DNA from 3 places in the Streptomyces sp. MAI_2237 genome. Region 3 is predicted to be linked to each of the others. Evidence: predicted binding sites of a transcription regulator. Region 3 holds the regulator's gene; each other region holds the start of a gene.

Region 1 (7,755 bases), on a different contig from region 3:
CAAACGCATAAACGTGACGACCGCCCGGTCCGGGTATGCCCTACGCCACCTTGCGGCTCGCGTACTCCGCGATCTCCGCCATCGGCGGCCGCTCCTCCGTGTCCACGGAGTAGGTGCGCGGCTCGAAGCCGTCCGCGCCCCGTTCGAACTGGGTGAGGGAGGGGCGGACGAGGTGACCGCGGGCCAGCCGGAGCTGGGCCGTGCGGTAGATCGCCGCCGCCATCCGGCCGAGGGCCTGGCCGTCCTGGTGGCGGTGTTTGCGGACGCCGACGTCGACCTGGGCGAGCGCGTCGAGGCCCACCAGATGCAGGGCGTCGACCAGCATGCCCAGCTCGACTCCGTACCCGACGGGGAACGGCAGCTGCTCCAGCAGTCCGCGCCGGGCCGCGTACTCGCCACCGAGCGGCTGCACGAAGCCGGCCAGCTGCGGCCAGTGCATGTTGAGCAGCGGGCGGGCCATCAGCTCGGTGACCCGGCCGCCCTGTCCCTGCCCTCCGGCGAGGGGGCGGTCGTACATGCCCTTGACCAGGTCGATCCCGGGGTCGGTGAGCAGCGGGCCGACGATCCCGGAGACGAAGTCGGAGGAGAACTCCTTCAGGTCGGCGTCGATGAAGCAGACGATGTCCCCGGAGGTGACCAGCAGCGAGCGCCACAGGACCTCGCCCTTGCCGGGGACCGTCGGGATGCGGGGCAGGATGTCGTCGCGGTGCACGACCCGCGCGCCGGCCGCCGCGGCGACCTCGGACGTGCGGTCGGTGGACCGGAGTCGACGACCACGATCTCGTCGACGAGCGGGACCTGCTGCATCAGGTCGTGGCGGATGATCGCGACGATGTCGCCGACCGTCTCCTCCTCGTTGAGCGCGGGCAGCACGACACTGACCGACTGGCCCGTGCGCTGTTTCGCGGCGAGGATCTGGTGCAGCGGGCGGTCGGTGACGGACCAGGAGTGGGTGCTCAGCCAGCGCTCGACTTCTTCCAGCACGTAGGCGGCTCCTCTGCGCTCTCTGGGCGAAAGGACCAAGATGTGATCCATCTCGCGGTTCGGACGGCTATCTCAACTGTCCTGGCCTTCGGTTACAGTCTTGAACAACGCTGATGACCATCGCATGTCGGGGGTCGTCTCGTGTTCAACGAGTTCAACAACCACATACCGCTCATCCAGAGGGGCAGAGGGATACGGCCCGATGAAGCCCCGGCAACCCTCCAGCCGGTCTCGTAGATCACTGTTGATCATTCCGCGAGGCTCCCGGCTAGGGAAGGTGCCAAATCCGTCTCACGGCGAGATGCGTCGTGAGGAAGATGAGGAGAAAGGGCCTCGCCTCACATGGCTGCGCAGACTGTTGCAAGCACCACCGACTCCACGACCGTAGACCTGGGCCCCGCCTCGGCGCTTTCCTGCCGCGAGTGCGGTCACCGGGTGCCGCTCGGTCCGGTCTTCGCCTGCGAGGAGTGTTTCGGCCCGCTCGAGATCGCCTACGACTTCTCGGCCTACGACACCGAGGAACTCCGCAAGCGCATCGAGGCGGGACCCGCGAACATCTGGCGCTACGCGCCGCTGCTGCCCGTCCCGGCGGACGTGGCGGACAAGCCGAACATCAACCCCGGCTGGACCAAGCTCGTCAAGGCCGACAACCTGGCGCGCGAGCTGGGGGTCACCGGCGGACTGTACGTGAAGGACGACTCCGGCAACCCGACGCACTCCTTCAAGGACCGCGTCGTCGCCCAGGCCCTGGAGGCCGCGCGCGCCTTCGGCTTCACCACGCTCTCCTGCTCCTCCACCGGCAACCTCGCGGGCGCCGTCGGCGCCGCCGCGGCCCGCGCCGGCTTCCGTTCCTGCGTGTTCATCCCGCACGACCTGGAGCAGGGCAAGGTCGTCATGGCCGCGGTCTACGGCGGCGAGCTCGTCGGCATCGAGGGCAACTACGACGACGTGAACCGCTTCTGCTCCGAGCTGATCGGCGACCCGGCGGGCGAGGGCTGGGGGTTCGTCAACGTCAACCTGCGGCCGTACTACGCGGAAGGGTCCAAGACCCTGGCGTACGAGATCTGCGAGCAGCTCGGCTGGCGGCTCCCCGACCAGCTCGTGGTCCCCATCGCCTCCGGCTCCCAGCTCACGAAGATCGACAAGGGGCTGCAGGAGCTGATCAAGCTCGGGCTCGTCGAGGACAAGCCGTACAAGATCTTCGGCGCGCAGGCCGAGGGGTGCTCGCCGGTCTCGGTCGCCTACAAGGCGGGCCACGACGTGGTCCGGCCGCAGAAGCCGAACACCATCGCCAAGTCGCTGGCCATCGGCAACCCGGCCGACGGGCCCTACGTCCTGGACATCGCGCGCCGCACGGGCGGTGCCGTGGAGGACGTGAACGACGAGCAGGTCGTCGACGCGATCAAGCTGCTGGCCCGCACCGAGGGCATCTTCGCCGAGACCGCCGGCGGCGTGACGGTGGGCGTGACGAAGAAGCTCATCGAGAACGGCGTGCTGGACCCGGCTCTGACCACCGTCGTGCTGAACACCGGCGACGGCCTCAAGACCCTCGACGCGGTGGCCGGCACCGGTCTCACCGCCACCATCCGTCCGAACCTCGACTCCTTCCGAGAGGCTGGCCTCGCATCATGAGCGTCAACGTCCGCATCCCCACCATCCTGCGCACCTACACCGGCGGCCAGGCCGAGGTGAGCGCCGAGGGGGCCACCCTCGCCGAGGTCATCGCCGACCTGGAGAAGAACCACACCGGCATCGCCGCCCGTGTGCTGGACGACCAGGGCAAGCTGCGCCGCTTCGTCAACGTGTACGTCAACGACGACGACGTGCGGTTCGAGCAGGGGCTGGAGACGGCGACCCCGGACGGGGCGGGCGTGTCGATCATCCCGGCCGTCGCCGGCGGCTGACCGAATGACCGATCATTACCTTCGGTAATGTCGGTTACGAAGAGTTCATCGAATTGCCCCCTCCGTGAGAGAAGCGGAGGGGGCAATTCAGTGTGGTTGAGCGCGGTACAGTTGGGGAACGCGCTGCTGATCTCCGGATCGGGAGCCCGGAATTCCTGCCGCAGGCCCGTCGAGATGCAGCCAAAGTGCGCATGTCTTTCGCGGCTTTTGTTCCCTTTATGGGGCCCGACTTGCCCTGAATTCGGCCGAATTCTCACTACATTCCGGACCCCTTCCGTCCAGAATTCTCGTCCGATTGACCTGTTGCAGACGGCAGTTGGGCAGATACATTCAGCCGCGGTCGACGCGTTCCGGCGCACGCCCCCAAACCGTGGGGGGTGAGGTCTGACCCGGATCCGCGAAGTGCGGGTCCGTGCAAGGGCCAGTAATAGGGGAGTTAGGCATGGCTCAGGGCACCGTCAAGTGGTTCAACGCGGAGAAGGGGTACGGCTTCATCGCGGTCGACGGTGGTGCGGATGTTTTCGTCCACTACAGCGCCATCCAGATGGACGGGTACCGCACCCTGGAAGAGGGCCAGCGGGTCGATTTCGAGATCTCGCAGGGCCAGAAGGGGCCGCAGGCGGACATGGTCCGACTGGCGACCAGCTGAAGCACGCGCCGGGCAGATAGCAGCGTCGTTCTTCTTTTCTTCGGAGGGCTCGTACCCCATGGGGAGTCATGGGTGCGGGCCCTCCGGCATGTCCGCACTCCGGCGCGGCCCGGCGCGCTCCGCCGGCGTCCCTCCACCTGGCGTCCGCCGGGACCGGTCCGCGGGAGGCGCTTGCACTCGGCAGGGGCGAGTGCTAATCATTGGCGTTAGCACTCTGAAGGTGAGAGTGACAAAGAAGGACCGGGTCGGTGAGGCCCGCAGGCCGGGTGGGGCAAGGAACCCACGGGTCGGCGAGCCGTCCGTCGCGGGCGCGGGCGCGGTCCGAAGGAATCACCCCCAGTCCTGGAGGGACCACTTCACATGGCCAAGATCATCGCGTTCGACGAGGAGGCGCGGCGCGGCCTCGAGCGCGGCATGAACCAGCTCGCGGACGCCGTGAAGGTGACGCTCGGCCCCAAGGGCCGCAACGTCGTCCTCGAGAAGAAGTGGGGCGCCCCCACGATCACCAACGATGGTGTCTCCATCGCCAAGGAGATCGAGCTCGAGGACCCGTACGAGAAGATCGGCGCCGAGCTGGTCAAGGAAGTCGCCAAGAAGACGGACGACGTCGCCGGTGACGGTACGACCACCGCGACCGTTCTCGCCCAGGCCCTGGTCAAGGAGGGCCTGCGCAACGTAGCCGCCGGCGCCAACCCGATGGCCCTCAAGCGCGGTATCGAGAAGGCCGTCGAGGCCGTCTCCGGTGCCCTGCTCGAGCAGGCGAAGGATGTCGAGACCAAGGAGCAGATCGCTTCGACGGCCTCCATCTCCGCCGCCGACACCCAGATCGGCGAGCTCATCGCCGAGGCCATGGACAAGGTCGGCAAGGAAGGCGTCATCACCGTCGAGGAGTCCCAGACCTTCGGTCTGGAGCTGGAGCTCACCGAGGGTATGCGCTTCGACAAGGGCTACATCTCGGCGTACTTCGCCACCGACATGGAGCGTATGGAGGCCGTCCTCGACGACCCGTACATCCTGATCGCCAACTCCAAGATCTCCTCGGTCAAGGACCTGCTCCCGCTGCTGGAGAAGGTCATGCAGTCGGGCAAGCCGCTGCTGATCATCGCCGAGGACGTCGAGGGCGAGGCCCTGTCGACCCTGGTCGTCAACAAGATCCGCGGCACCTTCAAGTCCGTCGCCGTCAAGGCCCCGGGCTTCGGTGACCGCCGCAAGGCCATGCTCGGCGACATCGCCATCCTCACGGGTGGCGAGGTCATCTCCGAGGAGGTCGGCCTCAAGCTGGAGAACGCCACCCTCGACCTGCTGGGCAAGGCCCGCAAGGTGGTCATCACCAAGGACGAGACCACCATCGTCGACGGTGCCGGCGACAGCGACCAGGTCGCGGGCCGCGTGAACCAGATCCGCGCCGAGATCGAGAACAGCGACTCGGACTACGACCGCGAGAAGCTGCAGGAGCGCCTGGCGAAGCTCGCCGGCGGTGTCGCGGTCATCAAGGCCGGTGCCGCCACCGAGGTGGAGCTCAAGGAGCGCAAGCACCGCATCGAGGACGCCGTCCGCAACGCGAAGGCCGCCGTCGAGGAGGGCATCGTCGCCGGTGGTGGCGTGGCCCTGCTGCAGGCCTCCCAGGTCTTCGAGAAGCTGGAGCTCGAGGGTGACGAGGCGACCGGCGCCAACGCCGTGCGCATCGCGCTCGAGGCCCCGCTGAAGCAGATCGCCGTCAACGCCGGCCTCGAGGGCGGCGTCGTGGTGGAGAAGGTCCGCAACCTCACCCCGGGTCACGGCCTCAACGCCGCGACCGGCGAGTACGTCGACCTGGTCAAGGAAGGCATCATCGACCCGGCGAAGGTCACGCGCTCTGCCCTGCAGAACGCCGCCTCCATCGCCGCGCTCTTCCTCACCACCGAGGCCGTCATCGCCGACAAGCCGGAGAAGGCCGCCGCGCCCGCCGGTGGCGGCATGCCGGGCGGTGACATGGACTTCTGATCGACCTGCGGTTGATCGACGTCCTTACGGAGGGCGGCACTTCCTGCTCCGGCAGGGGGTGCCGCCCTTCGGCGTGTCCGGGGTCACAGGCCGGCGGGAAATGCGCTGACGCGTGCGGCGGTTGACGTGGGAGCAGTGTCTATGCGTATGCACATACCGAGGAGTTTCCCCGCGTGACCGCCACCACCTCCCGCGCCGCCGAGATCCTGTCCCGGCCCACCGCGATCAACGGCCTGACCGTCCCCAACCGCATCGTGATGGCGCCGATGACCCGCCAGTTCTCCCCGGGCGGCATCCCCGGCGAGGACGTCGTCTCGTACTACTCCCGCCGCGCCGCCGCCGGGGTCGGTCTGATCGTCACCGAGGGCACCTACGTCGGCCACGAGTCGGCCGGGCAGAGCGACCGCGTCCCGCGCTTCCACGGCGAGGAGCAGCTCGCGGGCTGGCGGAAGGTCGCCGAGGCGGTGCACGCGGCGGGCGGCACGATCGTGCCGCAGCTGTGGCACATCGGGATGGTGCGCGAGCAGGGCGACCCGCCCTTCCCCGAGGCTCCCGCCGTCGGGCCCTCCGGCCTGGTCACCGCCGGTGCCGAGCCGACCGGCCGGGCGATGACCCAGCGGGACGTGGACGACGTCATCGGCGCGTTCGCCGAGGCCGCCGCGGCCGCCGAGCGCATCGGCTTCGACGGCGTGGAGATCCACGGCGCCCACGGCTACCTGGTCGACCAGTTCCTGTGGGCCGGCACGAACCGCCGCACGGACGCCTACGGCGGTGACCCCGTCGCCCGGACGAAGTTCGCGGCGGAGATCGTCGCGGCCGTACGGGAGACCGTGTCGCCCGAGTTCCCGATCATCTTCCGCTACTCGCAGTGGAAGCAGCAGGACTACACCGGGCGGCTGGCCGAGACCCCCGAGGAGCTGGAGGCGATCCTCACCCCGCTGGCGGCGGCCGGCGTCGACGCCTTCCACGCCTCCACCCGGCGGTACTGGCTGCCCGAGTTCGACGGCGCGGACCTGAACCTGGCCGGCTGGACGAAGAAGCTGACCGGCAAGCAGGTGATCACGGTCGGTTCCGTCGGGCTCGACGGCGACTTCCTCCGCGGGTTCGCGGGCGAGGGGTCGCCGGTGCGGGGCATCGACGACCTGCTGGACCGGCTGGAGAGCGAGGAGTACGACCTCGTGGCCGTGGGGCGGGCCCTGCTGCAGGACCCGCAGTGGGCGGCGAAGGTGCTGTCCGGCCGCTTCGAGGAGCTGCTGCCCTACGACGCGGCGGCGCTGAAGTCCCTGAGCTGAACGGCGCGTTCGCGCCGTCCGCCGACCGCGGGCGGCGCTCGGCCCGCAGGCCTGCTTGATTTCGGCAAGCCTGTTCGTTTGAGTGGACCGGCAGCCTTGCATCCGCCACCCGTGAGGAGCCCACGATGACGACAGCGGACGGTCCGGTCGTACGCACCGCAGCCGGTGCGGTGCGCGGACGGCAGGAGGACGGGCTGGCCGTTTTCCGGGGCGTCCCGTTCGCCGAACCGCCGGTGGGCAAGCTCCGGTTCCAGGCACCCCGGCCCGTGCGGGCCTGGGACGGGGTGCGGGAGGCGTACGCGTTCGGGCCGCCGCCCCCGCAGGACCTCGGCATCCAGGGCCGCAAGGGCGAGCTGGACGTGCCCGACGGCGACGACTGGCTCACCGTCAACGTCTGGACCCCGCGAGCCGATCCGGCCGAGCCGCGCCCGGTGATGGTGTGGATCTACGGCGGCGCCTACAAACTGGGCCACTCCGGCAGCCCCGGCTACGACGCCCGGCGCATCGCGCGCGACGGCGACCTGGTCGTCGTCACCCTCAACTACCGCGTCGGCATCGAGGGGTTCGCGAGCCTGGAGGGGGCGCCCGCCAACCGGGGCCTGCTCGACCAGGTCGCCGCCCTGGAGTGGGTACGGGACAACATCACGGCGTTCGGCGGCGACCCCGGCCGGGTGACCGTGTTCGGCGAGTCGGCGGGCGCGGGATCGGTGGCGTCACTGCTCGCGATGCCGGCCGCACGCGGGCTGTTCGGGCGGGCGATCGCGCAGAGCGTGCCCGGCACGTACTTCTCCGGCGAACTCGCCCGGGACATCGCCGCCGAGATCGCCAAGGAGGCCGGTCTGCCGCCGACGGCGGCCGCGCTGTCCGCCGTGGACCCGCGTCTGCTGACCTCGGCCGGCGAGGCGTTGAGCGCGAAGATGCGGCAGTACCAGGACCGTTGGGG
Region 2 (7,755 bases), on a different contig from region 3:
CGCTGGAGCAGTAGGGCGAACGCGAAGGCCCGGCACCCCACGGGTGCCGGGCCTCGGTGCTGACCTGGGTCAGTGGGAGTGGCCGTGGCCGTGGCCCGCGGCGGCCGGCTCCTCCTCTTCCTTCTTCTCGACGACCAGGGTCTCGGTCGTCAGAAGCAGGGAGGCGATGGAGGCGGCGTTCTCCAGGGCGGAACGGGTGACCTTGACCGGGTCGATGACGCCGGCCTTGACCAGGTCGCCGTACTCGCCGGTGGCGGCGTTGAAGCCCTGGCCCTTGTCGAGGTCGGCGACCTTGGAGGTGATGACGTAGCCCTCCAGGCCGGCGTTCTCGGCGATCCAGCGCAGCGGCTCGACGACCGCGCGGCGGACCACGGCGACACCGGTGGCCTCGTCGCCGGTGCGGCCGAGGCCGCCGTCCAGCACCTTGGCGGCGTGGACCAGAGCGGAGCCACCACCGGAGACGATGCCCTCCTCGACCGCGGCGCGGGTCGCGGAGATGGCGTCCTCCAGACGGTGCTTCTTCTCCTTCAGCTCCACCTCGGTGGCGGCGCCGACCTTGATCACGCACACGCCGCCGGCCAGCTTCGCGAGGCGCTCCTGGAGCTTCTCGCGGTCCCAGTCGGAGTCGGTGTTCTCGATCTCGGCCTTGATCTGGTTGACACGGCCGACGACGTCCTCGGAGTTGCCGGCGCCGTCGACGATGGTCGTGTCGTCCTTGGTGACGGTCACGCGGCGGGCGGAGCCCAGCACGTCCAGACCGGCCTGGTCGAGCTTGAGGCCGACCTCCTCGGAGATGACCGTGGCGCCCGTGAGGACGGCCATGTCCTGCAGCATCGCCTTGCGGCGGTCACCGAAGCCGGGGGCCTTGACCGCGACCGCGTTGAAGGTGCCGCGGATCTTGTTGACGACCAGGGTGGACAGGGCCTCGCCCTCGAGGTCCTCGGCGATGATCAGCAGCGGCTTGGAGGAGCCGGCCTGGATGACCTTCTCCAGCAGCGGCAGCAGGTCGGCGATCGAGGAGATCTTGCCCTGGTTGATCAGGATGTACGGGTCGTCGAGGACGGCCTCCATACGCTCCTGGTCGGTGACGAAGTACGGGGACAGGTAGCCCTTGTCGAAGGCCATGCCCTCGGTGAAGTCCAGCTCCAGACCGAAGGTGTTGGACTCCTCGACGGTGATGACACCGTCCTTGCCGACCTTGTCCATCGCCTCGGCGATGAGCTCGCCGACCTGCTGGTCCTGGGCGGACAGCGCGGCGACGGCGGCGATGTCGGACTTCTCGTCGATCGGGCGGGCCGAGGCGAGAAGCTCCTCGGAGACGGCGGCGACGGCCGCGTCGATGCCCTTCTTCAGCAGCGCCGGGGAGGCACCCGCGGCCACGTTCTTCAGGCCCTCGCGCACCAGCGCCTGGGCGAGCACGGTGGCGGTGGTGGTGCCGTCACCCGCGATGTCGTTGGTCTTGGTCGCCACCTCCTTCACCAGCTGCGCGCCGAGGTTCTCGTACGGGTCCTCGATCTCGACCTCGCGGGCGATGGTGACGCCGTCGTTGGTGATGGTGGGGGCGCCGAACTTCTTGTCGATGACGACGTTGCGGCCCTTGGGGCCGATCGTCACCTTGACCGTGTCGGCCAGCTTGTTGACGCCGCGCTCGAGGGCGCGACGGGCGTCCTCGTCGAACTTCAGGATCTTCGCCATGACAGCGGGAGCCCTCTCGGATTATGGGGTCTGACAAAGACACTGCGCCCCGGGCGCCCGGCTTCTCAGTGGTCGCGGGGGGCCAGGGGCGCAGTGTGGGAAAACGTGAGGCAGTACTACTTCTCGATGATCGCGAGCACGTCGCGAGCCGAGAGGACGAGGTACTCCTCGCCGTTGTACTTCACCTCGGTGCCGCCGTACTTGCTGTACAGCACGATGTCGCCGGTCTTGACGTCGAGCGGAAGACGCTCGCCGTTCTCGAAGCGGCCCGGGCCCACGGCCAGGACGACGCCCTCCTGGGGCTTCTCCTTGGCGGTGTCCGGGATGACCAGGCCAGAGGCGGTGGTCTGCTCCGCGTCGAGCGGCTGGACCACGATGCGGTCCTCAAGCGGCTTGATGGCAACCTTGGAGCTGGTGGTCGTCACGATCCGACCTCCCCCTTCGGAGATCTCACGGGGTTAACTGTCTGAGGTGGCGACCAGGTCGATCCGTCGTCGCGGGTGCCGGACCTGCCCGTCGCTAGTTGGCACTCTCCTACGGGGAGTGCCAGAGCCGAGACTATGACCGTGATTAGCACTCGGTCAAGCGGACTGCTAATCCCGGCGGCGCGTCGGCCCGCGATGCGGCCGACGGGGGTGGGTCGCGAAGGGGTGCCGGGGGCCGTGGCGGGCGCGTACCGTCGGCCCATGCCTTCCCGGTCCCTGTCGTCAGACGGCTGCGCGCTCGCGGTGCTGCTTCCGGCCGAGGTCGCCTTCGGCCTGGTGTTCGCGGCCGTCCTGGCACTGAACGGGCACGCGTGGGGCGCGGCCGTGTGGCTGGGCGGCTCGGCGACGGCGGCCCTGGCGTCCGCCGTCTTCTTCTTCCGGGACGGATTCGCCGTGACCGGCGCGGGGCAGATCCTGGCGGCCCTGTTCTTCCTCGTGACGGCGCTCGGCTACAGGTAGTCCTCCAGCCGTCCCACCGTCAGTCCCCGTCTCTCCACCGCCCGCAGCAGTCCCCTGGTGCGTTCGACGAGGGTCGGGGAGGCCGGCTCCCCCGACGGGACCGAGACGATGTCGCCCGGCCGCAGCCGCGGCTCGCCCCGCGCGAACGTCGGCTGTGCGGCCTCCATCGACGCCCGCCACAGCACGACCGCCGAGACGCCGCAGTCGGCCGCCGCGCGCAGGGTGGTGGTGTCGTAGGTGCCGTAGGGCGGGCGGAAGAAGCGGGGGCGGACGCCGAAGCGGGAGCGGAGCTTGTCCTGCTGGCCGCAGATCTCGGCGCGCTGACCCGCGTAGGGCAGTCCGCGCAGGGCGGAGTGGTCGAGGGTGTGGTTCTGGATGCGGGCGCCGACCGACCGCAGGCGCGCCAAGTGGCCGTACCCGGGTCCGGCGACCCTGTCGGTGAGGAACATGCTGACCGGCAGGCGGAGTTCACGGACCATGTCGACGAAGCGGGGGTCCTGTTCGGCGCCGTCGTCGTAGGTGAGGAAGACGACCTTGTCGCGGGTGGGGACGCGGCGGACGACGGGCAGCGGACGCGCCCGGTGAGCGGCGGGTGCGTGCGCCGGGCTCGGGGGGTGGGCCAGCGGCTTGGGCAGGCCCCAGCGGCGGTACGGCGGTGCGGCGGTGCCCGTCGGGCCGTGCGCCCGCACCCGCTGGGCCGCCTTCTCGCCGAGCCGTTCGAGGGGCGCCACGGACGGGGCGCAGCCGGTGAGGAGGGCCAGTGCGAGGACGCCTGCCGCCAGGCCCCGGCGCCTCACAGGTAGTCCTCCAGGCGGGCCACCGCGTACCCGTCGGCGGTGACCTTGTTCAGGAAGCGCCGCATGTCGTCGACCATGGTGCCCTTCCACTCGTCGCGGCCCCGGAAGTGGGTGAGCACGATGTCGCCGGGGTGCAGGGAGCGGTCGTCCTCCCGGTACTCCCAGTGGTCGACGAACACCTCCTCGTCCCAGATCGGCGCGTACTCGATGCCGCAGGACTTCGCGGCGCGCAGGGTGTCCTGGTTGTAGTTGCCGAAGGGCGGCCGGAAGACGGTCGGGGCCCTGCCGAACTGCTTTTTCATGATCTTCTGCATGCCGCAGATCTCGTGCTTCTGCTCCGCGTACGACAGCCCCGGCAGATAGGGGTGCGTGAGGGTGTGGTTGTTGAGGCTGACGCCCTCGGACTGCATCCGGCGGAAGTACGCGTAGTCGTCCTTGACCAGGAAGTTGCTGAGGAAGGCGGAGTACGGGATCTTCAGCTCGCTCATCATCCGCAGGAACGCCCGGTCCTTCTCGGCGCCGTCGTCGATGGTGAGGAAGACGACCTTCTGCCGGGTGGGAACGGTGGTGAACACCGGCGGGAGGCCGAGTTCCTCCTGGTCGTCGACCTCGAACCCCTTGCGGGCGGTGATGTGCGGCTTGTGCGGCGGCGCGGGCGGGGCCGCGAGGGGCACCTGCCTGAGCCCCCAGCGCCGGGCCGCCAGGGCCCGCGCGGCGTAGGCCGTGCGCAGCTTCGTGGCGTAGGAGTCCAGGGCGCGGGCCTCGGGCGCCTTCAGGCGGGGCTGGCCGGCGGCCGGGCGCACCTCCTGGGCGCCCCCCTGCGCGCAGCCGGAGGCGATGGCGGCGACGGCGAGCACGGCGATTCCGCCACGGACTCGCGACCCCCAAGATGACCCGTTTTTGTCATTTTGTACTACTGCTCGCATGGAGTCGGATCCTCGCAGCCCCGGCCCCGGAACCCCGTCCGACACCTCAGCCGCACGCACACCGTCCCCCGCCTGGCCCACAATGAGCCGGTGAACGACCTCGCTGACCTCCTCACCCCCGAAGGCCGCGCCCTCCTCGACGAGGTGCGCGGGACGGCGCCGGCCGACGAACTCGCCGTGGCCACCCGGCTGCGCCGCGAGCACCCGGCCGATCTGGTGTCGGCGGCGCTCGGGCAGGCCCGGCTGCGGCAGCGGGCGGCGGCCAAGTTCGGCGCGGAGGACGCGGGGCGGATGTTCTTCACGCCCAACGGCGTCGAGCAGTCGACGCGGGCGAGCGTGGCGGCGTACCGGGCCGGGCGGCTGCGGGCGCTCGGGGTCACCTCGCTGGCCGACCTGTGCTGCGGGATCGGCGGGGACGCGATCGCGCTGGCCCGCGCGGGTATCAGGGTCCTCGCCGTGGACCGGGACCCGGTGACGGCGGCCGCGGCCCGGGCGAACGCGGAGGCACTGGGACTCGCCGACCTCATCGAGGTACGGGAGGCCGATGTCACGGAGGTCGACACGGCGGGCTGGGACGCCGTGTTCGTCGACCCGGCCCGGCGCGGCGGCCGGGGCCGCATCTTCGACCCCGAGGCCTACTCGCCGCCCCTGTCCTGGGCGGTCGAGGCGGCCCGCACGGCACCGCACGCAGCTCTCAAGGTCGCGCCCGGCATCCCGCACGAGGCCGTCCCGGCCGACGCCGAGGCCGAGTGGATCTCGGACGGCGGCGACGTGAAGGAGGCGGTGCTGTGGTTCGGCACGGCGCCCGGGGCGGTGCGGGCCACCCTGCTGCCCGGGCCGCGCACCCTGCTCGGCCGCGGGCTCCCGGACCCCGAAGTCCGGTCCGTCGGGCGGTACTTGTACGAGCCCGACGGCGCCGCCATCCGCGCCCATCTGGTCGCCGAGGTGGCCGAGGAGGTGGGTGGCGGCCTGATCGACCCGACCATCGCCTACGTCACCTCGGACGAGCGGCACGAGTCGCCGTACGCCACCGCCTACGAGATCACCGACCGACTCCCCTTCAACGTGAAGAAGTTGAAGGCACTGCTGCGCGAGCGCGGGGTCGGGACGCTGACCGTGAAGAAGCGTGGGTCGGCGGTGGAGCCGGAGGAACTGCGCAAGAAGGTCAAGCCGTCCGGCCCCCACGCGGCGACGGTGTTCCTGACCCGGGTGGCGGGGGCGCCGACCATGCTGATCGGTGCCCCCGCCACGTGACCGGCTACTGGTGCTGGACGGTCCTGAGCGAGCCCAGGTGCGGGTCGGAGCCGACCGGGCCCGTGCGGGCCACGGTGTCCGGCTGGCCGCCGTTGGTGCGGGCCGCGTAGCTGCTCTGCAGGGACGTCGTCGAGATGACGCCGTTGTAGTACGGGTGGTACACGAACTGGCTCGCGCTCGCGCTGATCGCGGCGCCCGCGGTGTCCAGCGCGGCCTTGGCGACCGAGCCGGTGCCGCCGAACGCGATCACGGAGTTCGTGCTCGCCGACTCGCGCAGCAGGTAGCTCTTGACCTCGCTGGAGAGGCTGTCCTTGGCGGTCCACAGGACGGGGCCGAAGACGTTCATGGCCGCGCCCGCGGAGACGCCGCCGCGCCAGGAGCTGGTGTACGCGAGCGCCGCCGTGCTCGGCGCGGCCCACCAGAACTTGGCGATGGCGACCGAGGTGCCCTCGTTCGTCGACGCCGTGATCGGGTAGTACGAGAACGTCGACGGCCAGTTGGAGAAGTACGTGTGCGTCAGCGCGTACTTCGCCGAGGAACCCACCGTGATGATCATGGTGTTGTTCGGGTTCAGGCTGTTCAGGTACGACTTCACCGACGACGTCAGCGAGTTGCCGTTGTTGAGCACGACGCTGCCCGCGCTGCTCGTGCCGTCCGCGCCGGCCGCGGCGGAGGCCGCGAGCGCCGAGTGGTAGTCGGTGCCGGTGGCCAGGAAGACGTACTTCGGGCTGCTGGTCACCGACTTGGCGACGGCGACCGAGGTCGCGTAGCGGTCGGTGCCGGACAGCCGCTTCGGGGTGAAGCCGAGCGAGCTGACCTGCGAGGAGACCGTGCTGGTCAGGATCGACGTGCCGCCGATGAGGTAGACGTTCGAACCCGGCTTCAGGGTGCGCTTGAGCTCGTTCTTCACCGCGGTCGTCAGGCCGCTCTTGGTGGTGCCGAGGACCGGGCCGTGCTTCTTGCCGGCGAGGGCGGGCGCGGTCAGCGAGTACGCCGAGTCGTCGCGGTTGATCAGGACGGCGGCCTTGGCGTCCATCAGGCCCGGGACCTTCGTGCCGCCGTAGGTGTTCCACGTCCAGCGCGAGGAGGCGATGTTGCTGGCGTAGACGTCGGAGCCCCAGACGCGGCCGGCGGAGTTCTTGCGCAGCGGCTGCCAGCTGGGGTTGGCGCCCTTCGGCGTGCCCGGGACCTTCGTGACCGTGCCGGTGGCCACGTCGACGTACTCCGTGGTGTGCACGTTCGTGCTGTCGCCGGACGTGTCGACGTCGGCGATGATCCGGGTGCCGGTCGGCGACCAGGACGGGTTCGCGTAGCCGCGGCCGTCGGTGGTGAGCTGCTGGACGTTCGTGCCGTCGGCGTTGGCGGTGAAGAGCTGAGTGAGGCCGCCGTTCACGTTGCGGACGAAGGCGAGCTTGGTGCCGTCCGGGGAGAACGCCGGCTGCGCGGCGTCGGCGATGACGCGCTTGACCGTGTTCGCGGACGAGTCGTAGACCCACACGCCGTCGTTGTCGTAGCAGCCGTAGTTGATGCGGCGCGAGAACGCCATCAGGCCGTTCGGGCTGACGGTCGGGTCCTCGTCGCAGACGGTGGCCGGCTCCTGGGTGGCCGACAGCAGCGGCTCGGGGTTCCACGAACCGTCGGAGGGGCCGTAGACGATCTGGCCGCCGGTGGAGTAGACGAAGTAGCGGCCGCCCCACCAGAAGGTGAGGTCCTTGTACACCGCGCCGGAGCGCACGCCCGACGCCGAGGGCAGGGTGAACCGCGAGCTTCCGTCGGGGCGCATGCTGGCGACGTCGCCCCATTCGGAGAGGATTCGGCTGCCGTCCGGCGCCCAGGTCGGGTAGTCCCCCATGTGGGTGCCCACCTGGGTGGTGGCCCCGGTCGTCGGGTCGACCAGCGTCGGGCCGTCGGTGAGGATCTTGCCCTCGGTGCCCGGCCAGGGCCCGGCGTCGTCGGCGGCGGCGCCCGGAGCGCTCGCCAGGGTGCCCACCGCGGCGAGCGCCGCCGCGGTCGCGAGCGCCGCGGCACGGCGGCGCGTGAACAGTCTCAAGTTGTCGACCCCCCATGGATCACGAACACAGGCCCCGCACAGGGGCGGAGTCACTGTAGATGCCATCGAGACGCATGGGAACAGAGTTT
Region 3 (7,755 bases):
GTCGTAGACGGGGTCGAAGGAGCGCGCCGAGAGGAAGGCGAGGTGCTTGCCGTCCAGGGTGAAGGTCGGTGAGTAGTCCCGGAAGCGGAGCGGGGTCGCCTCGGTGACCGACAGGTCGGTGGTGTTGGCCAGCCGGAGCTGACGCAGCGGGCGCGGGCCGGGGTGGGACCAGGCCAGCCAGCCGGAGTCGGGCGAGAAGACCAGGCCGCTCACGTCGCCGTCGGCGCTGCGGTCGACCTCGCGGACCTCGCCGCTGTCCCGCTCGACGAGCAGGACGCGGCCGTCGTGGGTGGCGACGGCGACCCGGCTGCCGTCGGGGGCTACGGCGAGGCCGAGGACCCGGCCGAGCTGTCCGGCGGCCAGCCGGCGCGGGGTGGCTCCGGGCGCGGTGCCGGTGGCGGGCGCGAACTCCAGGGCGTCGTCGCCCTCGGCATCGGTCACCCAGACGACGTGCTCCTCGCCGTCGGCACGGAAGGTGCGCGGCAGCCGGGCGCGCACGCCCGGTTCGGCGGCGAGGGCGCGGGCGGGGCCGGAGCGGTGGGTGACCCAGTGGATCGCGCCGCGGACGGCGACCGCGCTGCCGCGGGCGGTGTGGTCGGGGTGGGCGGAGCCGAACCAGCGGACGGTGTTCACCGGGAACGGCTGGAGGTCGACGCGGGGACCGCCGAGCCGGACGTCGAGGCGGCGGGGCTCGGCGCCGTCGAGGTCGTCGAGGATCCACAGCTCACCGGCGGACATGTACACCAGCCGGCTGCCGTCGCCGGCCAGGTGGCGGGCGTAGAAGCCGTCGACGGGGGTGTGCCGGCGCAGGTCGGAGCCGTCGGCGAGGGAGGAGTAGACGGCTCCGACGCCCTCGTGGTCGGAGAGGAAGGCGATGCGGTCGCCGACCCAGACGGGGCTCTCCAGGTTGCCGTCCAGCTCCTCGTGCAGCCGGACGAACTCGCCGTCGCCCTCCGGGTCGATCCACAGCTTGCCCGCCGTGCCGCCGCGGTAGCGCTTCCACCAGGCGGCCTCGCGGCCCATCGGCGCGGACAGCAGGACGGTGGCGGGGCCGAAGGCGACGTCGCCGACGGGGCCGTGTGGGAGGGTGGTGGCCGGGCCGCCGTCCAGCGGGATCGCCCGGGCCCAGCTGCGGCGCAGGCTGGCCTGGCCGTAGGTGCTGATGGCGAGGACGTGCCCGTCCGGGGTCCAGCCGCGCACCTGGGTGCGTGAACTCCCCCAGTGGGTGAGGCGTTTGGCGGGACCGCCGTCGACGGGGGCGACGTGCACCTCGGGGGCGCCGTCGCGGGCGGAGGTCCAGGCGACGGTGGCGCCGTCGGGCGAGACGCGCGGGTGGTCCACCGGGACGTTGTCGGCGCTGACCCGCCAGGCCCGGCCGCCGTCGAGGGGCGCGATCCACACGTCGTCCTCGGCGGTGAAGGCGATCAACTCGCCGTGCAGATGCGGATACCGGAGATACGCGGAGGCTGCGAGCTGAGTCACCCGATCACTGTAGGCAGCCGGACCGTCGCGGGGCAGGGGTTTGGATCACTTGCCCTGGACCGGCCAGCACGTCGGGTCGCCCTTGCACCAGATGGTCCGGGTGACGGTCACGGTGACGGTGGGACCCGGCTGGTTGCCGTTGCCCGGGTTGTGGACGATGGGCGACGGGGTGGAGGTGCAGTTGCCGAGTCCGCTGACGTGGAACCAGGTCTTGCCGCCGACCTTGGCGGTGAGGTCGCCGCGCACACAGGCGCCGTCGACGGCGCGGGTGACCTTCCCGGTGACGGTGATCTCCTTGCCGTCCTTGGTCTGCCCCTGGCAGTCGACGTCGGCGACGGTGGTCTCGCTCGCCGAGGGTGCCGCACCGCCGGACGCGTTCTTGTTGTTGTTGCCGTAGTTGGCGGTGCAGCTGAGCCACTGGACGTCGACGTGCTGCCGTTTGAGTTCGGCGGTCGCGGTCTGGTCGGTCGTGTAGGCCACGGCCGCGGAGCTGAGCCCGCCCGGATCACACGCCACGACCCCGCCGAAGGCCAGCAGGGCGAACCCCGCCCCGGCCACCACTCGCCGTCCCCGCGGCCGCCGCCCGATGCGCCTCAACGCCCCCATGGAAGGCAGCCTGCCACTGACGGCGGCCCTACGGTAGGGCGCATACGGCCACGAAAGCGCCCCACGCGCCCCCTTGCGGTGTTCAGCCCCGCAGCAGCAGCCACTCCTGCAGCTCCACCAAGTTCCCCTCGGGGTCCTTGAGATGGGCGACCCGCAGACGGTCCGTCATGGGGGCAGGGCCGTGCAGCAGGACGGCACCGCGCCCGGTGATCGCCTCGCAGTAGGCGTCCAGGTCGTCGACGCGCAGCACGACCAGGGAGCGGTGGCCGCTCGCCTCGTCGCCGATCTCGCCCAGGACCTCGGCCATCATCGAACGGTCCTGCAGCGCGATGCCCGCCGCGCCGGTGGCCGGGCTGAACTTCTCGTACGGCCCCTGGGCCGCCCCCGACTGCGGTTTGAGGCCGAGGACCTCGGCGTAGAAGCGGTAGCAGGCGGCGAAGTCGCCGACGAGGAGCCGGACCTGGGCGAGTTCCATGGTGTTCTCCGTGCCCGCCCGGTCAGGACCAGCGGCCGGTGCGGCCGAGGAGCAGGGCGGTGGCCGCGGTGCCGGCCGTCGAGGTGCGCAGCACGCTGCGCCCGAGCCGGTACGCCTTCGCCCCCGACTCCTCGAAGAGCGCCAACTCCTGTGGGGAGATGCCCCCTTCGGGCCCGACGACCAGCACGATCTCGCCCTCGGCGGGGAGTTCGGCCGTCGCCAGCGGCTCGCTGCCGTAGTCCCGGTCCTCGTGCAGTACGGCGGCGAAGTCGGCTTTGGCGAGAAGTGCCGCAACCTGCTTGGTCGTCGCCGCGTCCGCGACCTCCGGGAAGCGCAGCCGGCGGGACTGCTTGCCGGCCTCGCGGGCGGTGGCCCGCCACTTGGCGAGCGCCTTCAGTCCCCGCTCGCCCTTCCACTGCGTGATGCAGCGGGCGGCCTGCCAGGGGACGATCGCGTCCACCCCGGTCTCAGTCATCGTCTCGACCGCCAGCTCGCCGCGGTCGCCCTTGGGCAGGGCCTGGACGACGGTGATCCGCGGGGAGGGTTCTGCTTCCACGGGAAGGTCGACGGCCTCGACGACGAGCCGGTCCTTCCCCAAGGCGCTGAGGACGACTCCGGCCGCCCCGCGGCCCCTGCCGTCGGTCAGCACCACGTCCTCGCCGGCCTGCAGCCGCTTCACCGACACCGCGTGCCGCCCCTCGGGCCCCTCCACCTCGACGACCGAGCCGGGGCCGACGCCCTCCAGCGACTCCACGACGAACACCGGCGCGGTCATCGCAGTCCTCCCTTGTCCGACAACGCTGTCCGGGCCGCGTCGAGTTCGGCGGCCAGGACCTCCACCAGCTGCCCGGCGGGCATCTCGCGGGCCATGCGGTGGCCCTGCCCGGCCCACAGCGCCATGCCCTGCGCGTCCCCGCCCGCGGCGGCCTTCTTGCGCAGCGGCGCGGTGAGGTGGTGGACGTCGGGGTAGGCGGCGGGGGCGTACGGGCCGTGCTCGCGCAGGAAGCGGTTGACCAGGCCGCGGGCGGGGCGGCCGGAGAAGGCGCGGGTGAGCTCCGTACGCACGAAGAGGGGGTTGGTCAAAGCCTGCTTGTGGACGGCGGCCGCGCCGGACTCGGGCGTGGCGAGGAACGCGGTGCCGAGCTGGGCGGCGGTCGCGCCCGCCGCGAGGACGGCGGCGATCTGGCTGCCGCGCATGATGCCGCCGGCGGCGACGATGGGCAGGCTCACGGTCTCGCGGATCTGGGCGACGAGGGAGAGCAGGCCGATGCCGGAGCCGTCGCTCTCGGGCAGGTCGCGGTGGGTGCCCTGGTGGCCGCCGGCCTCCACGCCCTGTGCGATCACCGCGTCGGCACCGGCCCGCTCGACGGCGAGCGCCTCGTCCGCGGTGGTCGCGGTGACGAGGGTGTACGTGCCGAGGCGGTGCAGCGAGTCGACGACCTCCCGGCTGGGCACGCCGAAGTGGAACGAGACCACCGGCACCGGGTTGTCGAGCAGCACGGCGAGCTTGGCGTCGTAGCCGTCGTCGCGGCCGCTGTCGGGGTCGCCCAGCTCGACCTCGTACCAGGCGGCCTCGCCGGCCAGCTGGTGGGCGTAGACCTCGACGGCGGACCGGTCGGTGTGGTCGGGCTGCGGCATGAAGAGGTTGACGCCGAAGGGGCGCTTGGTCAGTCCGCGGAGCTGCTTGATCTCCTGGTACATGCCGTCGGCGGTCTTGTACCCGGCGGCCAGGAATCCCAGCCCGCCCGCCTCGGACACGGCCTGGGCGAGATGAGGCACGGAGACGCCGCCCGCCATGGGGGCCTGCACGATCGGATGGGGGAAGAGATCGGTCAGCGCGGAGGACATGCCCGCATGTTGTCACGTCCCCCGAACAAGTCCGAATCGACCCGTCCCCTTGCCCCGGAGGGCCCGTCCCAGGGCAGCGGGCCGTGCAATTTCAGCCCGTCCGGCGTTTGAGGACGAGGCCCGTCCAGGGCCGAAGCGGGGGTCCGGGGGCCGCAGGCCCCCGGCCTCGGCGAGCAACCCCCACCCACACCTCAGCGCCCGTTGAACGCGTCCTTCAGCCGCGAGAACAACCCCTGCTGCCCCGGCTGGAACTGCCCCTGAGGCCGCTCCTCACCCCGCAGCTTCGCCAGCTCCCGCAGCAACCGCTCCTGCTCGGGATCGAGCTTCGACGGGGTCTGGACCTCGACGTGGACGATGAGGTCGCCCCGGCCGCCGCCGCGCAGATGCGTGACGCCCCGGCCGTGCAGCGGGATCGACTGGCCGGACTGGGTGCCGGGCCGGATGTCGACCTCCTCCATGCCGTCCAGCGTCTCCAGCGGCACCTTGGTGCCGAGGGACGCCGCCGTCATCGGGATCGTGACCGTGCAGTGCAGGTCGTCGCCGCGCCGCTGGAAGGTGGAGTGCGGGAGCTCGTGGATCTCGACGTACAGGTCACCGGCCGGGCCGCCGCCCGGACCGACCTCGCCCTCGCCCGCGAGCTGGATGCGGGTGCCGTTGTCCACACCGGCGGGGATCTTGACCGTCAGCGTGCGGCGGGAGCGGATGCGGCCGTCGCCGGCGCACTCCGGACACGGGGTGGGGACGACGGTCCCGAAGCCCTGGCACTGGGGGCAGGGCCGGGACGTCATGACCTGGCCCAGGAAGGACCGGGTCACCTGCGAGACCTCACCGCGGCCGCGGCACATGTCGCACGTCTGCGCGGAGGTGCCGGGGGCCGCCCCCTCGCCGTTGCAGGTGTTGCAGACGACGGCAGTGTCGACCTGGATGTCCTTGGTCGTGCCGAAGGCCGCCTCGTCCAGCTCGATCTCCAGCCGGATCATCGCGTCCTGGCCGCGCCGGGTGCGCGAGCGCGGACCGCGCTGGGACGCCGTACCGAAGAAGGCGTCCATGATGTCCGAGAAGTTCCCGAAGCCGCCGGCGCCGAAGCCGCCCGCGCCACCGCCGCCCGCCTGCGAGAGCGGGTCGCCGCCGAGGTCGTAGACCTGCTTCTTCTGCGGGTCCGACAGCACCTCGTAGGCGGCGTTGATCTCCTTGAACCGCTCCTGGGTCTTCGGATCGGGGTTGACGTCCGGGTGCAGCTCGCGTGCGAGCCGCCGGAACGCCTTCTTGATCTCATCCTGCGACGCGTCGCGGCGCACGCCGAGAACGGCGTAATAGTCCGTGGCCACTTACGACTCCGCCAGGATCTGTCCGACGTACCGTGCCACTGCGCGTACCGCTCCCATCGTTCCCGGGTAATCCATGCGGGTCGGTCCGACCACGCCGAGTTTGGCGACTGCCTCGCCGCCCGAACCGTAGCCGACCGAGACCACGGACGTGGAGTTGAGTCCCTCGTAGGCGTTCTCGTGACCGATGCGTACGGTCATGCCCGAATCCCCTGCCTCGCCAAGCAACTTGAGGAGGACCACCTGTTCCTCCAACGCCTCCAGCACCGGCCGGATGGTGAGGGGGAAGTCATGTCCGAAGCGCGTCAGATTGGCGGTTCCGCCGATCATCAGCCGCTCCTCGTTCTCCTCGACGAGGGTTTCGAGGAGGGTGGAGAGCACTGTCGAGACGGTGCCCCGGTCCTCCACGTCGAAACCCTCGGGCAGGTCCTCGACCAGCCGCGGCACGTCCGCGAAGCGGCGTCCCGCGACCCGGCTGTTCAGCCGCGCCCGCAGATCCGCGAGCGAGGCCTCCCCGAACGGTGCCGGGCAGTCCACCATCCGCTGCTCGACCCGCCCGGTGTCCGTGATCAGCACGAGCATCACCCGCGCGGGGGCGAGCGAGAGCAGCTCCACGTGCCGCACGGTCGAGCGGGTCAGCGACGGGTACTGCACGACGGCGACCTGCCGGGTCAGCTGCGCCAGCAGCCGCACGGTCCGGGCCACCACGTCGTCCAGGTCGACGGCGCCGTCGAGGAAGTTCTGGATCGCGCGCCGCTCGGGCGCGGTCATCGGCTTCACACCGGCGAGCTTGTCGACGAACAGGCGGTAGCCCTTGTCGGTCGGGATGCGCCCGGCGCTGGTGTGCGGCTGGGCGATGAACCCCTCGTCCTCCAGGGCCGCCATGTCGTTGCGGACCGTGGCCGGGGACACGCCGAGGTTGTGCCGCTCGGTCAGGGCCTTGGACCCGACCGGCTCCTCGGTGCCGACATAGTCCTGGACGATGGCGCGCAGCACCTGAAGTCGTCGTTCACTCAGCATCGCGCACACCTCCAGTTGTCGTCCCTGGCGCTTGGCCTGGCACTCTGTCCGTCCGAGTGCCAGCACTCCCCGGCCCAGTGTACGGCGGTCGGGTACCACCGGGGCAAGGTCGGTCCCGCCCCGGCGGCTGCTCCGGCCAGGGCCTGCCCGGCGGATCAGCTCGGCGTCGCGGGGTCTGGGCCGGGACGCGCCGTGTCCCGAAGCCGACCTGATCCGCCGGACAGGCCCTAGCGTCGCGGTATGACGGTGACTTGGGAAGAGCTCGGGTGGGAGCGGGTGGCGGCCGGGGTCGGCCGGTGCCGGCTGCCCGGCTGGGACTGCACGGCGGGGCTGGTCGTCGGGGACGCCACGGCCCTGGTGATCGACGCGGGATCGAGCCTCGCGGAGGGCGCGCTGCTGCGTTCCCAGGCCGGGGAACTGGCCGGGCACCGTGTGACCCATCTCGCGCTGACCCACCCGCATTTCGACCATGTCTTCGGTGCGGCGGCGTTCGCGGGCGCCGAGGTGTACGGCGCGGTGGGCGTGGACGCGCTGCTCGGCGCCCGGCACGCGCGCGAGGCGCTGCGCGAGGACGCGGTGCGCAACGGGCTGGACGCGCGCGTGGCCGAGGAGGCGGTGGACTCGCTGGTCCCACCCCGCCATCACGTCTCCGGCGAGTGGACCCTGGACCTGGGCGGCGACCGGCAGGTGCTGCTGGCGAACGTGGGGCCCGGGCACACCGCGCACGACCTCGCCGTCCTGGTGCCCGGCTCCCCCGAGGTCGTCTTCTGCGGCGATCTGGTCGAGGAGTCCGGCGAGCCCCAGGCGGGTCCCGACGCCGTGCCCTCGCACTGGCCCGCCGCCCTCGACCGTCTGCTCGACCTGGGCGGCGAGGACGCGCTGTACGTGCCCGGTCACGGAGCGGTGGTGGACGCGGGGTTCGTAAGGGCGCAGCGGGACGCGCTGGCGGCGCGTTTCGGCGTGTCGCGGTGATCGCCGCGGGTCTTCTCCTATCGTCGT

The links. Region 3 encodes HrcA, which represses chaperone genes, less so after heat shock. Its sites were predicted from a motif close to TTNGCACTCNGNNNNNCNGAGTGCNAA; they were not measured.
Region 1: a site for HrcA is predicted at 3,708-3,734, ahead of groL (chaperonin GroEL). Genes of this name have one in related genera too.
Region 2: a site for HrcA is predicted at 2,266-2,292, ahead of groES (co-chaperone GroES). Genes of this name have one in related genera too.

The regions. Positions count from the first base shown of each region.
Region 1 covers NZ_JAJPGQ010000003.1:452,943-460,697, reverse strand. Annotated here, with positions in the region: partial or broken gene LN251_RS12290 (glucosyl-3-phosphoglycerate synthase) at 41-984, opposite strand; SAM riboswitch class I at 1,154-1,308, shown strand; gene thrC (threonine synthase) at 1,327-2,616, shown strand; gene LN251_RS12280 (MoaD/ThiS family protein) at 2,613-2,888, shown strand; gene LN251_RS12275 (cold-shock protein) at 3,331-3,537, shown strand; gene groL (chaperonin GroEL) at 3,898-5,520, shown strand; gene LN251_RS12265 (NADH:flavin oxidoreductase) at 5,694-6,812, shown strand; gene LN251_RS12260 (carboxylesterase/lipase family protein) at 6,938-7,755, shown strand, end outside.
Region 2 covers NZ_JAJPGQ010000003.1:1,548,469-1,556,223, reverse strand. Annotated here, with positions in the region: gene LN251_RS17635 (ester cyclase) at 1-14, shown strand, start outside; gene groL (chaperonin GroEL) at 70-1,695, opposite strand; gene groES (co-chaperone GroES) at 1,812-2,120, opposite strand; gene LN251_RS17620 (hypothetical protein) at 2,382-2,639, shown strand; gene LN251_RS17615 (polysaccharide deacetylase family protein) at 2,630-3,436, opposite strand; gene LN251_RS17610 (polysaccharide deacetylase family protein) at 3,433-4,362, opposite strand; gene LN251_RS17605 (class I SAM-dependent methyltransferase) at 4,453-5,616, shown strand; gene LN251_RS17600 (cell wall-binding repeat-containing protein) at 5,621-7,666, opposite strand.
Region 3 covers NZ_JAJPGQ010000002.1:582,113-589,867, forward strand. Annotated here, with positions in the region: gene LN251_RS07500 (S41 family peptidase) at 1-1,482, opposite strand, end outside; gene LN251_RS07505 (hypothetical protein) at 1,528-2,088, opposite strand; gene LN251_RS07510 (VOC family protein) at 2,171-2,563, opposite strand; gene LN251_RS07515 (16S rRNA (uracil(1498)-N(3))-methyltransferase) at 2,586-3,338, opposite strand; gene LN251_RS07520 (nitronate monooxygenase) at 3,335-4,411, opposite strand; gene dnaJ (molecular chaperone DnaJ) at 4,603-5,739, opposite strand; gene hrcA (heat-inducible transcriptional repressor HrcA) at 5,740-6,756, opposite strand; gene LN251_RS07535 (MBL fold metallo-hydrolase) at 6,997-7,728, shown strand.